Regions from separate parts of the Sphingobium xenophagum genome, predicted to be linked through region 2. Evidence: riboswitches for the same ligand, from Rfam matches in the RefSeq annotation. Region 2 holds a riboswitch; the other holds the start of a gene.
What was found. Region 2 has a riboswitch for thiamine pyrophosphate ahead of CJD35_RS17560 (TonB-dependent receptor). Riboswitches for the same ligand answer to the same signal wherever they lie in the genome.
Positions count from the first base shown of each region.

Region 1: another riboswitch for thiamine pyrophosphate. It lies ahead of thiC (phosphomethylpyrimidine synthase ThiC); the one in region 2 lies ahead of CJD35_RS17560 (TonB-dependent receptor).

Region 1 is NZ_CP022745.1:846,279-854,380, forward strand. It holds gene thiC (phosphomethylpyrimidine synthase ThiC) at 1-1,023, opposite strand, end outside; TPP riboswitch at 1,068-1,177, opposite strand; gene CJD35_RS04200 (transglutaminase family protein) at 1,315-4,674, shown strand; gene CJD35_RS04205 (circularly permuted type 2 ATP-grasp protein) at 4,685-7,150, shown strand; gene CJD35_RS04210 (transglutaminase family protein) at 7,147-8,037, shown strand; gene CJD35_RS04215 (cytochrome P450) at 8,056-8,102, opposite strand, start outside.
Region 2 is NZ_CP022746.1:592,593-600,694, reverse strand. It holds gene CJD35_RS17570 (MFS transporter) at 1-123, shown strand, start outside; gene CJD35_RS17565 (carbohydrate porin) at 120-1,295, opposite strand; TPP riboswitch at 1,486-1,613, shown strand; gene CJD35_RS17560 (TonB-dependent receptor) at 1,604-3,748, shown strand; gene tenA (thiaminase II) at 3,757-4,425, shown strand; gene CJD35_RS17550 (M3 family metallopeptidase) at 4,570-6,594, shown strand; gene CJD35_RS17545 (HU family DNA-binding protein) at 6,664-6,939, opposite strand; gene CJD35_RS17540 (RidA family protein) at 7,195-7,539, opposite strand; gene CJD35_RS17535 (D-amino acid dehydrogenase) at 7,558-8,102, opposite strand, start outside.

The sequences.
Region 1 (8,102 bases), on a different replicon from region 2:
GCGCGAGACGATGCCGGTGACGCGCTTCGCCGTCATCGGGATATAGGCGAGGCGGACGCCCGCATGGATGGTGAAATAATCGACGCCCTGTTCGGCCTGCTCGATCAGCGTGTCGCGGAAGATATCCCAGGTCAGTTCCTCGGCCACGCCGCCGACCTTTTCGAGCGCCTGATAGATGGGGACGGTGCCGATCGGCACGGGCGAGTTGCGGATGATCCATTCGCGCGTGTCATGGATGTTGCGGCCCGTGGACAGGTCCATCACCGTGTCCGCGCCCCAGCGGATCGACCAGACCAGCTTGTCGACTTCGGAGGCGACGTCGCTGGCGACGGCTGAGTTGCCGATATTGGCGTTGATCTTGACCAGGAAATTGCGGCCGATCGCCATCGGTTCGGATTCGGGGTGGTTGATGTTGCTGGGGATGATCGCCCGGCCGCGCGCGACTTCGTCACGGACGAATTCGGGCGTCACATAATCGGGGATGGCCGCGCCCCAATCCTGCCCGTCGCGAATATATTCGGCGAGGCGCGCACGGCCCAGATTTTCGCGTTCCGCGACATATTCCATTTCCGGCGTGATGATGCCGCGTCGGGCATAATGCATCTGGCTGACGTTCATGCCGGACCGCGCGCGCAGCGGGCGGCGGTGGTGGCCGGGGAATTGGGCGACGCCGCCGGAGCGATCCGGGCCTTTGAGGCCGTTATCTTCGGGCTTTACCGCGCGCGGATCATAATCCTCCACATCGCCGCGCGCCATGATCCAGTCGCGGCGCAATTGGGGCAGGCCCGCCATGATGTCGATCTGCGCATTGGGATCAGTGTAAGGACCGGACGTGTCATAGACTCGCACCGGCGGCTCGCCGCTGCCCGGTTCCAGCGTGATTTCGCGCATCGCGACGTTGAGCGGGCCGACATGGATTTTCTTCGATCCACGGATAGCGCCAGTGGTGACGTTCATTGCCGCCTGCCGGCGGATGAAGCCTTCGGCTTCGGGCATCTCTGTACGGGCGGGGACGTCTGCCATAAGTCACTCTCCTTGCAGCGAAAGAGAGAGAATGCGGGCGGTGTGAGTGCGCGCTTAACCCTCCCTACGCCGGTGTTAGCCGGATCAGGTTCAGCGGGTCGCGGCCACAAAGCCGCCTCTCAACCGTCTGCGGACGGTCCCCCGGGGATGGCGGCAAGGGTAGTGGGTTTGGCGGGCGGGGTCCAGTGACTTGTCGCTGCATCGCCGGGGCGGGCCGGAGCCGCGCAGATTCTTTGCCCCCCGAACCATTTGCATATTGCATTGCAACAGGGGGTAGCGTTTGATCCCGCCATGCTCAAAGCCGCGCTCCACCACCGCACTGCCTATCGCTACAGCCGCCCGATCCGGCTTGGTCCTCAGGTCATCCGCCTGCGCCCCGCGCCGCACAGCCGGACCAAAGTGCCCAATTATGCGCTGAAAATCGAACCGGCGGGGCATTTCCTGAACTGGCAGCAGGACCCGCACGGCAACTGGCTGGCGCGCATCGTCTTTCCAGAGCCAGTGGATCATTTCACGATAGAGGTCGACCTGCTGGCCGATCTCGACATCATCAACCCGTTCGATTTCTTCGTGGAACCGTACGCGGAAAATTATCCGTTCGCCTATGACGAGCAGCTGAAAACCGATCTGGCCGCCTATTTCGATGTCGAGCCGCAAGGGCCGCTGTTCGAAAAGATGGTGGACCAATATGCCGGGCATGAAAGCCGCACCGTCGATTTCCTGGTCGAGGTGAACCGCCGCCTGCAACAGCAGGTTGGCTATGTCATCCGCATGGAAGCGGGCGTCCAGACGCCGGAGGAGACGCTGGAGATCGGCACCGGGTCATGCCGCGATTCCGCCTGGCTGCTGGTGCAATTGCTGCGTCGGCTGGGCTTTGCCGCGCGCTTCGTGTCGGGCTATTCGATCCAGCTGGTCGCGGACGTCGAGCCGATCGAGGGGCCAAAGGGGGTCAGCCAGGATGTCGTCGACCTGCACGCCTGGGCGGAGGCCTATGTGCCGGGCGCTGGCTGGGTGGCGCTGGACGCGACCAGCGGCATGTTCGCGGGCGAAGGGCATATCCCGCTCTGCGCGACGCCGCATTACAAGTCCGCCGCGCCGATCAGCGGCATGGCCGAACCCGCCGAGGTCAATTTCGATTTCGCGATGACCGTCAGCCGCATTGCCGAGGCGGTGCGGATCACCAAGCCCTTCACCGACAAGCGATGGGACGCGGTGATGGCGCTGGGGGCAAAGGTCGACGCGGATTTGCAGGCGCAGGACATGCGGCTGACGATCGGTGGCGAGCCGACCTTCGTGGCGGTGGATGGCGGCGATGCGGGCGAATGGAATGGCGATGCGGTCGGCCCGACCAAGGCGGCCTATGCCGACCGGCTGATCCGCAAGCTGCGCGGCCAGTTCGCGCCGGGCGGCCTGCTGCATCATGGACAGGGCAAATGGTATCCGGGCGAAAGCCTGCCGCGTTGGGCCTATGCCGTCTATTGGCGGACGGACGGCACGCCGATCTGGCACGATGAAAGCCTGATCGCGCCCGATGATGCACCGGCAGGCGCGCGCTCCGTGACGCCCGACGACGCCCGCGCTTTCCTGAGCCATATGGCGGCCCATATGGGCTTTTCCGACGACTATACCCATGCAGTCTTTGAAGATCCGGCGGTCTGGTCGATCAAGGAATCGGAACTGCCGATCAACGCCACCACCGACGACCCCAAGATCAGCGATCCCGAAGCGCGCGCGCGGATGGTCAAGACGTTCGAGCGTGGGCTGGACCAGCCGATCGGCTATGTCCTGCCGGTGCAACGCTGGCAGTCGCAGGCGAGCACGCCTCGCTGGCAAAGCGAAATCTGGCAATTGCGGCGCGGCAAGCTGTTCGCGGTGCCGGGGGATTCGGCGCTGGGGTATCGCCTGCCGCTCGGCTCCCTGCCTTATGTGCCGCCGTCGGACTATCCCTATATCCACCCGCGCGACACTAGCGAGCCGCGCGAGCCCCTGCCCGATTTCCGGGCGCAGGTGATGCAGCAGGCCGATGTCGAGGACGTGCGCGCGCAGCAATCGCAGCGGGTCGCGGGGCCAGAGGGCGGCGCCGCTGCGCAGGACCGGGTGGAACAGGTCATTATCGAAGGGGCGGTCCGCACCGCCGTGACGGTGGAGCCGCGCGGCCATTATCTGTCGGTATTCCTGCCGCCGGTGCAGGCGCTGGAAGATTATCTGGAGCTGATCGCAGAGGTCGAGGCGGCAGCCGAGGCCCTGCGGATTCCGGTGCGGATCGAGGGCTATTCGCCCCCGCCCGATCCGCGCATCGCGGTGCTGAAAGCCACGCCCGACCCCGGCGTGATCGAGGTGAATGTCCATCCCGCATCCAGTTGGGACGAAACGGTCGCGATCACCGAACAGCTATACGCCTATGCCCGCGAATGCGACCTGACCGCCGACAAGTTCATGGTCGATGGCCGGTCGGTCGGCACCGGCGGGGGCAATCATATCGTGCTGGGCGGGCCGACGCTCAACGATTCGCCGTTCATCCGGCGGCCCGACCTGCTCAAGAGCTTCGTCCTCTACTGGCAGCGGCACCCTTCGCTTTCCTACCTGTTTTCGGGCCTGTGCATCGGGCCGACGAGCCAGGCGCCGCGCATCGACGAGGCGCGGCATGATGGCCTGTATGAACTGGAGATCGCGCTGGCGCAGGTGCCAAACCCCTTTGCCGGGGAAGGCGCGCCCCCGGCCCCTTGGCTGGTCGATCGGCTGTTCCGCAACCTGCTGGTCGATGTGACGGGCAACACCCACCGCACCGAAATCTGCATCGACAAGATGTTCTCGCCCGATGGTCCGACCGGGCGATTGGGGCTGCTGGAGTTTCGCGGTTTTGAAATGCCGCCCGAAGCGCGGATGAGCCTGGCGCAGCAATTGCTGATCCGGGCGCTGGCGGCGTGGTTCTGGCGGCAGCCGCAGCAGGGCAATCTGGTGCGCTGGGGGACGACGCTGCACGATCGCTTCATGCTACCCCATTTCGTCTGGGCCGATTTCCTTGAAATCCTGTCCGACCTGCGCGGCGCGGGCTATGATTTCGATCCCAACTGGTTCGAGGCGCAGCGGCAGTTCCGCTTCCCCATCCACGGCAGTGTCGACGCGGGCGGCGTCGGGCTGGAAATCAGCCATGCGCTCGAACCGTGGAACGTGCTGGGCGAAACCGGGGCGATCGGCGGCACGGTGCGCTATGTCGACAGTTCGACCGAGCGGTTGCAGGTCCGCGCCACGGGTCTGGTGGCCGGGCGACATATCGTTGCGTGCAACGGCCGGCAGGTGCCGATGACGGCGACGTCGGTGCCGGGCGAAGGGGTTGGCGGTGTCCGCTACAAGGCATGGGCACCTGCCAATTGCATGCACCCCAACCTGCCCGTCAACGCGCCGCTGACCTTCGACGTGCTGGACAGTTGGAGCGGCCGGTCGCTGGGCGGCTGCGTCTATCATGTCGCGCATCCAGGCGGGCGCAATTACGACACGCTGCCGATCAACGGTTATGAAGCCGAAGCGCGGCGCAAGGCGCGTTTTCAGGACCATGGCCACACCCCCGGCCCGGTCGATATGCCCGCCGCCGAACCGGCCGGTGAATTTCCGATGACGCTGGACCTGCGTTTCAGGCATCCGGGCGCGTAAGGGCGACCGGGTGGAAACCGCCATATATGCAAACTGGGCCGACGCCTATCTGGCCAATGCACCGGCGGGCGACCTGTACGCCGGTGCATCGCCCGCCATGCAGACACGCTGGCGCACGATGCTGGACCGGCTGTCGGCGCAGGCGCAGGGCGACCCGGCCATGCTGGCGGACAATGTCGCGCGGCAGGCGATCGACCTGGGCATGGCGTTCCGCCTGACCGGGGACGAACAGGAACGATCCTGGCCATTGGGGCCGATCCCGATGCTGATCGATGCGGCCGAGTGGGCGCATATCGAGCGGGGCCTGGCCCAGCGCGCCGAATTGCTGGAACAGGTGATCGGCGATATTTATGGGAGCCAGTCGCTGGTCCGCGACGGCAAGCTGCCCGCCAGCGTGATCACCGGCAGCCCGCATTATTGGCGGGTGATGAACAGCACCCCGCCCCCGCGCGGCCATCATCTGCATTTCTATGCCGCCGACATCGGGCGCGGCCCGGCGGGCGAATGGCGCGTGCTGGCCGACCGGGTACGGACGCCGGTGGGCGTTGGCTATGCGCTGGAAAACCGCCTGGCCTGGTCGCGCGCGACCGGCGACCTGCTGGGTGCGATGAACACGCGGCGGCTGGCCCCCTTTTTCGACGATCTGCGCCGGGGACTGGCCGCCGATTGCGAACGATCGGACCCGCGCATCGGTCTGCTGACGCCCGGTCGTTTCAACCAGAGCTATGCCGAACAGGCGCATCTGGCCCGGTATCTGGGCCTGTTATTGGTCGAGGGCGACGATCTGATCGTCACGGACGGGCAGTTGTTCGTCCGCACCATTCAGGGGTTGAAGCGCATCGATGGTTTGTGGCGCTGGATGGACAGCCGCTTCATGGACCCGCTGGCCTTCGACAGCAAGTCGCGCATCGGCGTGCCCGACCTGTTCGACGCCTGCGCGCGCGGCGGATTGGTGCTGAGCAACTGGCCGGGCGCGGGCGTGATCGAATCGCGCGCCTTTGCTGCCTTCCTGCCGCAACTGAGCAAGGCGCTGCTGGGCGCGGACCTGATCCTGCCCAATATCGCGACCTGGTGGTGCGGGCAGAGCGGGGAGCGCGCCTATGTGCGCGACCGGCTGGATCAACTGGTCGTCGGATCGGCCTTCGATCAGGATGTGGCGGGCCTGCCCGATGCGCGCTTCACCCCCGGATCGGCGCTGGACGTTAAGCAACGCGCCATGCTGGCCGAAGCGATGGCGCGGCGGCCGATGGATTATGTGGGGCAGGAACTGGTGAAGCTGTCCACCACCCCGGCGGTGGTCGACGGGCGCCTCACCCCCCTGCCCTTCACCCTGCGCGTGTTCGTGGCGCGCGACGCGCAGGGCCAGTGGCGGGTGATGCCCGGCGCCTTTGCGCGGCTGGCGGGCCATGGCGACATCCGCGCCGCGCTGATGGGCAAGGGCGACATGTCCGCCGACATGTGCGTGGTCGATAGCGTAGCCGTGCCGCCCGACACCCTGTTGGGCGGCGGCGCGCCCGCGATCCGGCGGATCGGCGGGATGTTGCCGGCCAAGGCGGCGGACAATCTCTATTGGCTGGGCCGCTATATCGAGCGGACGGAAATGACGCTGCGGCTGATCCGCGCCATCGTCGGCGGATCGATAGAGGCCGACCTTGGCCCGTCGGTTGCATCGCCGACGATGAACCGGCTGGTCGGGCAACTGGTGCTGTGGGGCGCGATCGCCCGTGATGGCGGCGGCCCCATCGGCCCGATCTGTGCGACCGCGCTGGGCGACGCGCGCCAATCGGGTAGCGTCCGGGCGCTGATGGCGAGCGTCGGCAATATCGGCGAAGGGCTGCGCGACCGGCTGGCAAGCGACTTCTGGCGGCTCGTTCGCCTGCCGCTGCCGACATTTGACGGCGCGGTGACCGAAACGCTGCTCGACGCATCGTCGCGCATGATCGAGCGGATTTCGGCGCTGTCGGGGCTGGCGGCGGAAAATATGGGCCGGAGCGATGGCTGGCGCTTTCACGATATGGGCCGACGGATGGAGCGGGCGATCAATGGCTGCCGCCTGCTTGGCCTGTTCGGCGGCGAAGGCGCGAGCGCGGACGACCTGACCGTCCTGCTGGACCTTAATGATAGCCAGATCAGCTATCGTACCCGCTATCTGACCGGCCCGGCGCTGCCGCCGGTGCGCGATCTTGTCGCGCTGGAGCCGTATAATCCGCGCGCCATCGTCTATCAGGCGCAGCGTCTGGCCGACCATGTCGCCGCCCTGCCGACGCTGCGCGCGGACGGCATGCCGGAGGAACCCAGACGCCTGGCCGATGCACTGGTCGCCCGGCTCAGCCCGCTGACCGGCGACATGCTGACCATCGGTGACATAGACGACGTCGAAAGCCGCCTGCTGGCCCTGTCCGACGCCATCGGCCAGCGCTATTTCCTGCAAGTGCGCAAGGCGGAAAAGGCCGATGGAGCGGACCTGCTGTCATGATCTACCATGTCCGCCACCAGACCATATTGCGCTATGCCGCGCCGATGCGGCTGGCCCGGTTCAACCTGCGCCTGCGCCCCGCGCCCTGGGCCGGGCAATGGACGTCCGACTATGCGCTGACGGTCGATCCCGCCCCCTCCACCATCGAATCGCGGCCCGGCGCCTGGCCGGTTCATGTCGCCCGGCTGGTGATCGAAAGCCCGATCCGGCAATTGACGATCGAGAGCCGTTTTCGTGTCGGCGTGGCTGACAGCGCCCCGCCCGAACCCCAGCCCGATGACCCCACCATCGGCGCGGTGGCGAACGCCGCGCTGGCCGATCGCGACATGAGCGCATCGGCCCCGGCCCTCTATCTCTACGCCTCCACCCGCGCGCCGCTGCTGCCGCAGGTTGGCGCGTGGGTCGGCGACGGGCTGGACCCGGACCGGCCAGTGGTCGCCGCCGCGCTGGCGCTGGCGCTGCGTATTCGCGCCGAGTTCGCCTATGATCCCGGCGCGACCGACGCCAGCACGCCGGTCGCCGACGCCTTTGCCGCGCGCCATGGCGTGTGCCAGGATTTCGCCCATGTCATGGTGGTCGCGCTGCGACTGGCCGGGCTGCCCGCCGCCTATGTCAGCGGCTATCTGCGCACCGATCCGCCGCCCGGCCGCCCGCGGCTGATCGGCGCGGACGCGATGCATGCCTGGGTCATGCTGTGGTGCGGGCCGACGCGCGGCTGGATCGGCTTTGATCCCACCAATGGCTGCATCACCGGCAACGGCCACATCTTCGTCGCGATGGGCCGCGACTATGCCGATGTTGCGCCTATGGACGGCCTGTTCGTGGGCGGCGGGGGGCAGAGCATCCAGGCGATGGTCGATGTCGTGCCGGAGGAAGAGTTGGCGTGACGACCAACGGGGGTGGGGTCAAACGCCAATCTTCTCGAACATCAGCATCATCCCCTTGCGCGGGC
Region 2 (8,102 bases):
AACGGCGCGGGTCCGGGGTCCTTCTTCCTGTTCGCGATCCTGCCGATGGCGCTTTGCCTGCTGATCACATTCGCCCTGCCCGCCGCACGTCGCGCTGGCCAGTCCGGATGCGATCACCCCTAGTCGATCAGGCGCGAACCAATGGCAAAGCGCAGCCCGACGACCCAGGCGTCGCGGATGGTCGGGTCAGCGCCGGGATTGTGGACATATTGCAGGTTGGGCTGCACCGTGAGCCATGGCGACAGCGGCGCACGATAGGTGATTTCGGCGACCGATTCAGTGCGCTGCGCGGCACTGCTTCGGCGATAATCGGGGGATGTGGAGGCGGTCACCACCGCCAGACCAAATTCGTCCTCCGGCCGCCCGTTCACCGCGCCTGTCCATTTTACGCCCAGACTGGCGAACCGGTCGAACATATTGAACCGCCCGCTTGACGTCCCAAGCCGGAAGAAGCCGTCCACCTTCTCATCGCCATCGCTCATCAGCGGCATTTCCCCACGCAGATAGACCCCGGCATTGCCCCGCCCCATGCTTCCATCCCAGGCTTCGAACGTCGCTGTGTAGCGCCAATGCCCCAGCAACAGTCGCGCGCCGGCAATCGGCACGTCGAGTTCACCGATCAGCAGCGCGCCATCGCCGTTACCCAGTTTGATCGCGGTGCGGGCAGGATGGTCGGGATCGCCCGGTACCCCGTCCAATATCGCCGCGCGCACAGCCCAGCCCTCGGCCGGCTGCCATTCGACACGCGCGGCCAGCGATGTCGATGGGAAGATCGACGGACCATTGCGACCCGTCAGCGAAATATCGCTGCCGATCCCATGCGCGCTGCCGACGAAAACGCCAGCGGCATCGAGCGCATCAAATTCCGAGTTGAGATCATATAATCCTGCCTTCAGCGACAGGCCGGGCGCGATCGTCTGGTTGATCCAGGCTTCATATAGTCTGAACGCCCGCGTCCCCGTTTCGATATTGCTGACTGCGTGCACATCCCCCACCGCGTTGGAGATCGACGCGCCATTATTGTAGAGGCCATAGACATGCGCCTCGGCCCCGCGCCAACCGAGCGTCGCCTCCAGATCGGCCTCCAGCACTATGTCGAGATTATCGAGATAGCGCGCGCGCCGCTTCAATCCGCCCGCTACATTGGCCATCAGTTCGCCGGTATAGGTGACCTCCAGCAGCACCGGCCCCTGCGTCTCGTCAATCTCTCCCGCCGCATGGATGTGCGAATGGGGTCGCCGCGGCAACGCATCATCCGCCGCAGCGGCCAGCAACAGAAAGGGGGCGATCATCATGATGGTAAAAGGGCCGGTACGCAGGTCATAGCAACAGGAAGAATAAAGGTCGGGCTGCGGCGTCGATAACGGATGATCCTCGCCAGACGCCATAGTCGACTGAAAACCGACCCCATTTCAGCATGAATATGCGCCAGACCCTCAGCCATCGATTGACGCCCGGTGCAGGACGCCATAGGCGCACCGACAGTTTCAACCCACGGGGTGTCCTGGCGCTGTCAGGGCTGAGAGGCGGATCGGGCGCAGGGGGCGTCCAGTCTGCAAACCCGCGAACCTGATCCGGCTCACACCGGCGGAGGAATAGGGATATGCGTCTTTACGCCATTATGTCGCCTGCCATATCGATCGCACTGCTACTGGGTTCAGGCTACGCCCATGCGGACGACAGCATCGTCGTCACCGCGCGTGGTCGCGCAGAAGCCGAAATCCGGGTGCCCGACACGATCGCCGTCTATGGTCCCGCCGCCATCGCCGCGCAGCGCCTGACCACGATCGACGATTTCATCGCGGCAACGCCCGGCATCTTCATCATCAACGATCAGGATCCCGGCACCAACCTCATATCCGTGCGGGGCGTATCCACCAACCGCAGCCAATCGCCCTCTATCGCCTATATTGTCGACGGATTGGCGTTGCCCGATTCCGAACTCTTCACGTTGCGCCCCTATGATCTGGCGCGGGTCGAGATTTTGAAGGGGCCGCAGGGCGCCTTGTTCGGCCGGTCGGCATCGGGCGGGGCCATCGCCATGACGACCAACGATCCCGGCCCGGACTGGGGCGGCGAAGCAGCCGTCGGGATCGGCAACGGCCTGACCTGGACCGCCGATGGCGTGGTCAACGCCCCGGTGTCGCAACAGGTGCAATTGCGCCTGGCCGGTTCCTATCGCAACAGCGACGGCTTCATCCGCAACAGCTTTCTGGACAAGAAGGTCGATGGCAGCATCAGCCGCAATCTGCGCCTGAAGGCAAAGGTCGCGCTGAACGAAACCGCTACGTTCCGCTTTCGCCTGGGCTGGGCCAACGAAGAAGGCGGGGCGGCCTATATTTCATCGGGCAATGTTACTGGCCTTTATGGCGGGCGACTGTCGGGTGCGGCATTGACCGACCCGTTCGGGGATTTTGAAGGGCGGGCATCGCGTACATGGTGGGGCGCGCAGGCCAGCTATGAACAGGAAGCGGGTGACGGGCTGCTCTTCACATGGACTGGCGGCTATGACGATTATCATAAGGATTTCGTTGAAGAACTGGATTTTCGCAACGACAAGCCATTGACGCTGTTCGGCGCGCCATTATTCCCGGATGGTATTCAACCCATCTCCCAACCTGTTGATATAAAAGCCTGGACCAGCGAAACCCGTCTGACGTCGCGCGGCGATGGGCCGCTGCGCTGGCATGTCGGCCTGTTCTACCAACGGCTGGAGCGCGACCGGACCGATGATTTCGGGCCGCTGCTGTTCGGCAGCGAAGCGCTGCGCGCGGAAACCCGCTCCAGCCAGATCGGTGTTTTCGGGCAGGCGAGCTACGACATTGCGCCACAGGTCGAAGCCACATTGGCGCTGCGCTATGACCGCGACCGGCGCAAGGAAGATACGGTCGGTACTGCGAGTGGAACGACGGTCGCGCAACGTGCCCGGACGTTCGAGAAATGGCAGCCCAAACTGTCCCTCGCCTGGCGCCCGACCGATCATCTGACCGCCTATGTCACTGGCGCGATCGGTTTCAAGGCGGGCGGCTTCAACCCCCTGCCCGGCCCGACCGATGTATGGCAGGCCGTGTTCCCGGCCGAAACCACCCGCTCGGTCGAGGCGGGCGTCAAGGGTGAGAGCGCGGATGGGCGTATTCGCCTGTCGCTCGCGGGCTTCATCACTGACTATGACAACTTCCAGAACACCGTGTTCCTTGGCAATTCGGTCGTCCTGTCGGTGCCACAGGTCGATGTCCACGGGATCGAAGCGTCGGCGCAGGCGGCGCTGGGCGCGGGCTTCAGCCTGGATGGTGGGCTGGCCTGGACCCACAGCCGCACCAGCACCTATTTCACGCCCAACCCCACGCCAGAACCAGGTGAACCCGCTATCCTGAACATGAGCGGCAAGCGCACCCCCAACGCGCCCGACTGGACCATCAACAGCGGCATTGGCTGGCAGGGTGCGGCCGGACCTGCGACTGTCAATGTTCGGCTTAGTGTCGCCTATGTCTCACGCGTCGATTTCGAGATCGACAATATCCTTCATTCACCTGGCTACACCTCGGTTGATGGGCGTATAGGCGTCAGCCACGGGGCATGGACGTTCGACCTTTGGGCCAAGAACCTGCTCGACAAACGCTGGGCGATCTCGGCTTTTGGCCAGCAGCAATTGCCGCTACTGCTGGGCCTTGGCCCTGATGGACCGTTCGACAGTTTCACCATCAACACCGGCCGCCAATTTGGCGCCAGCGCATCCGTGCGCTTTTGACGAAGGACATGGCGATGGGCTTTTGCGATCAGATCTGGGCAGACGTCGCCCCGTTGCGGCAGGCTATCCTGGCCCATCCATTCCTGACCGCGCTGGCAGACGGAACATTGCCACGCGATAGCTTCCAACATTATATCGTGCAGGACAGCCTCTATCTGGCTGAATATGCCCGCACATTGGCGATCGCCGCGGCCCGCGCGCCCAGTGCCGCAGGGCGGCTGGAATTTTCCGACGGCGCGAAAGTTGCGGTGCAGGTTGAAGAAGCGCTGCATCAGGCCTTCTTCGCTCAGTTCGGCGTCAGCGCAACCACAGCGCAGGGTGCCGAGCCAACCCCCTCCTGCCTTGGCTACACCAGCTATCTCGCCAGCCTGGCCGCGACCCGCAGCTATGAGGAATTGGTCGCTGGCATCCTGCCCTGTTTCTGGGTCTATTGGGAAGTCGGCTGCGCCATCAAGCCACGCGCCGTCAGTCCCAACCCCTATGCGCCATGGATCGAAACCTATGCCGATCCCGGGTTTGGCGCGGCGACCGACCGGGTTCGCGCGCTGGTGGACGAAGCGGCCGCCGCCACGACTCCGGCGGTGCGCGACGCCATGGCCCGCGCCTTCCGCAACGCGACCCGTTATGAGTGGATGTTCTGGGATTCGGCCTGGCGCCTGGAAAGCTGGCCGGTCTGATCCGCCAATAGTCCGCTGGCCCAAGCGGGGGGAGCATGGCCATTCTGGCGTCCGGCATGTTGCGGCGGATGGACTGGGCGTTCGCCTCGATCAAGCGAGTGGATGCGGGCAGACAGGGCATATTGCCCTGTGTAAAGAAGCGTCATGACACAGACGAACCCCCTGCTCGATTCCGGCCTGCTCCCGCGTTTTGGCGACATTCGGCCCGACCACATCCTGCCCGCCGTCGAAACGGCGATTGCCGATCATCGCGCGGCGATGCGGCGCTGTGCCAGCGCGCAAGGCTATGATGCGATATTTCTGGCCAAGGATCGCGCCGATGCCGCCCTGTCGCGGGTATGGCAGACCGTGTCCCATCTGGTCGGGGTCGCGAACACGCCCGAACTGCGCGCGGCGCATGGCGACGCGCAGCCGATGATCGACAGCTATTTTGCCGAAGTCGGGCAAGATCGCGCGCTCTATGACGCGCTGGCCGCCATCCCGCGCGACGGGCTGGACGAAGCGCAGGCACGCGCGCTAGCGCTGACATTGCAAGGGTTTGAGCTGTCTGGCGTGGGCCTGGACGGCGCGGAGCGGGAGGCCTTTGCCGCCAACAGCGTGGCACAGGGACGTTTGGCGACCGAATTTGCCAATGCGGTCATGGACGCGACCGAAGCCTGGACGCTGCACGTCACCGACCCCGCCCGACTGGCAGGCGTGCCGGAAAGCGACCGCAACGCCATGGCCCGCACGGCGGAGGAGAAGGGCCTGGATGGCTGGCTGATCGATCTTCACGCGCCGTCGGTGCGCGCGATTACCGGCTTTGCCGACGATCGCGATCTACGGCACACCGTTTATGAGGCCTATGGCACCCGCGCCTCCGATCAGGGGCCTCATGCCGGGCAGTTCGACAATAGCGACCGGATTACACAGTTGCTGGCGTTGCGGCAGGCGGCGGCGGGGCTGTTGGGCTATGCCGACCCTGTCGCCTTGTCGCTCTCCACCAAAATGGCGCGCGATGGTGAAGAAGTCGATGCATTTCTGGTCGATCTTGCCCGACGCGCCCGCCCACATGCGGAGCGGGAACTGGCCGAACTGGCGAAATTCGCGCAGGCGCAACTGGGTATCGACCGGTTGGAGCCTTGGGATATAGCCTATGCGACCGAGCGAATGCGGCGCGCGGTCCATGCCCTGGACGAGGCGGAAATTCGCGCACATCTGCCGCTCGCGCGCATATTGGACGGCCTCTTTGCGCTGGTCACCGAACTGTACGGGGTGGACATCCGACCGGCCGACGGCGCGCCGGTCTGGCATGAGGATGTGCGCTATTTCACCGTGCATGATGCCGATGGCGCACCGATAGCCGCGCTCTATTGCGATCTGTTCGCTCGCGCTGGCAAGCGCGGCGGAGCATGGATGGACGTGTGTCGCCCACGCTTGCGCGAAGCCGAGACGGTGCACATTCCCATCGCCTATCTGGTGTGCAATTTCGCCAGCGGCAGCGCGGATCGCCCGGCGCATCTGACCCATCAGGAAATGGTGACCCTGTTCCACGAAATGGGCCATTGCCTCCATCATCTGCTGACGCAGGTGGATGTGCCATCTGTCGGTGGCATATCCGGCGTCGAATGGGACGCGGTGGAACTGCCCAGCCAGTTCATGGAGAATTTCGCCTGGGAACCCGCGATGTTGCGGCGCGTGTCCGCGCATGAGGAAAGCGGCCGTCCACTGGACGAAGCCATGATCGCAAGGATGCTGGCGGCGCGGCGTTTCATGGGCGCGGTGGCGCTGCTGCGGCAGGTCGAATTTGCCCTGTTCGATCTGCGCCTGCACCAGTCGGCAGCGCAAGAGGATGGCCCGACAGTGCAAGAGATTGTCGCTGCCGTGCGCCAGGATGTGGCAGTGATCCACCCTCCGGCATGGCACCGCTTCTCGCACAGTTTCAGCCATATTTTTGCGGGCGGTTATGCCGCTGGCTATTACAGCTATTTGTGGGCCGAACGCCTGTCGGCCGACGCCTTTGAAGCCTTTGCCGAGGATAAGGCAGATCGCGCCGCGCTGGGCGGCCTCTTTCGCGACCATGTTCTGGCGCGCGGCGGATCGCGCCCGGCAATCGACAATTTTGTCGCCTTCCGCGGACGTCAACCCGATTCCGCCGCCCTGCTGCGCGCGCTGGGACTGGCGGCGTAAGGCCGTGTATCATCCACAAAAGTAATGCATAACCGGCGTCGCTCCTGCGAGAGACGCCGGTTCGGCCAATTAGCCGTTGAGCTTGTCCTTGACCGCCTTGGCCGGGGTAAAGCCGAGTTTCTTCGACGCAGCAATCTGAATGGTCGCACCGGTCGAGGGGTTGCGGCCTTCGCGCGCCGGCGAGTCCTTCACCTTGAACTTGCCAAAGCCATTGAGCGACACTTCTTCACCCTTGGCAGCGGCATCGGCGATGGCGGCAAAAACACCGTCGACAATCTTGCGAGCATCCGCCTTGGTGATGCCGTTCGCCGCGGCAATGCCGTCGGCCAGATCGCTATTGTTCATAAAATGCCTTCCGTATGGGAGTTATTGCCATGCCCGCATAACCAAGGCTGAGGCGCTGGTCCATATGCCACGTTGCGCAAACTTGGGCTTTGCGGGCAGTTTTGGCCGATTTTCATGCCGTTGCGCCCCTTTGCGCAGGTTTCGGGCGGGCCAGGGGACGTGGACCGCGTGGTTTCGCGCATTCGTCATCGACTCTGGACTGACAGGCATGTCGGGGGCTTTGCCATGGCCCCCGGCCTATCTCCTGCGCCAGCTTCAGGCGCGCGCGGCGGTAATGATTATTTCGACCTTGTAATCGGGCGTCGCCAGTTTCGCTTCGCCGGTCGCGCGTGTGGGCGCTGCAACCTCTGCGATCCAGGCGTCCCATACCGCATTCATTTCGGCGAAATCAGCCATGTCGGCGAGCCAGATCGTAGCGCGCAGGATATGCGCCTTGCTACTGCCCGCCAGCGCCAGCAGACGCTCAATTTCCGCCAGCGCAGATTGGGTCTGGGCGGTCACGCTGTCGCCTTCGCCAACCTGGCCCGCCAGATAAACGGTATCGCCATGAATGACAGCCTCGCTCATGCGCGGGCCGGTTTCGATGCGGGTGATGGTCATGAGGCTTCTCCTTGAAAATCAGCGACGATAACGCGCCAGAGCCAGGTCGGCGGTTTCGATGGCAGGGGTCTGGCCGCCGATCAGGTCGGCGATGACCTGTCCCGATCCGCAGGCCATGGTCCAGCCAAGCGTGCCATGGCCCGTGTTGAGGAAGAGATTGTCGATTGGCGTCGCGCCGATTACCGGGGTGGAATCAGGCGTCATCGGTCGCAACCCGCTCCAGAATGTTGCCTGGCTGAGGTCGCCTGCGCCGGGGAACAGCGTGCCGACGCTATGGTCGAGCGTATCGCGGCGCGCCTGCGGCAGATCATTGGTGTAACCCGACAATTCGGCCATGCCGCCCACGCGGATGCGGTCGCCCAGCCGGGTGATCGCAACCTTGTAGCTTTCATCGAGCAGTGTCGAGACCGGCGCGGCATCGGGCCGCACGATCGGCACGGTGATGGAATAGCCCTTCACCGGATAGACCGGAAGCCGCATGCCAAGTGGGGCCAGGAGCAAGGGCGAGAAGCTGCCCATGGCGACGAGATAGGCGTCGCCGGTGACGTCGCCTTCGTCGGTGA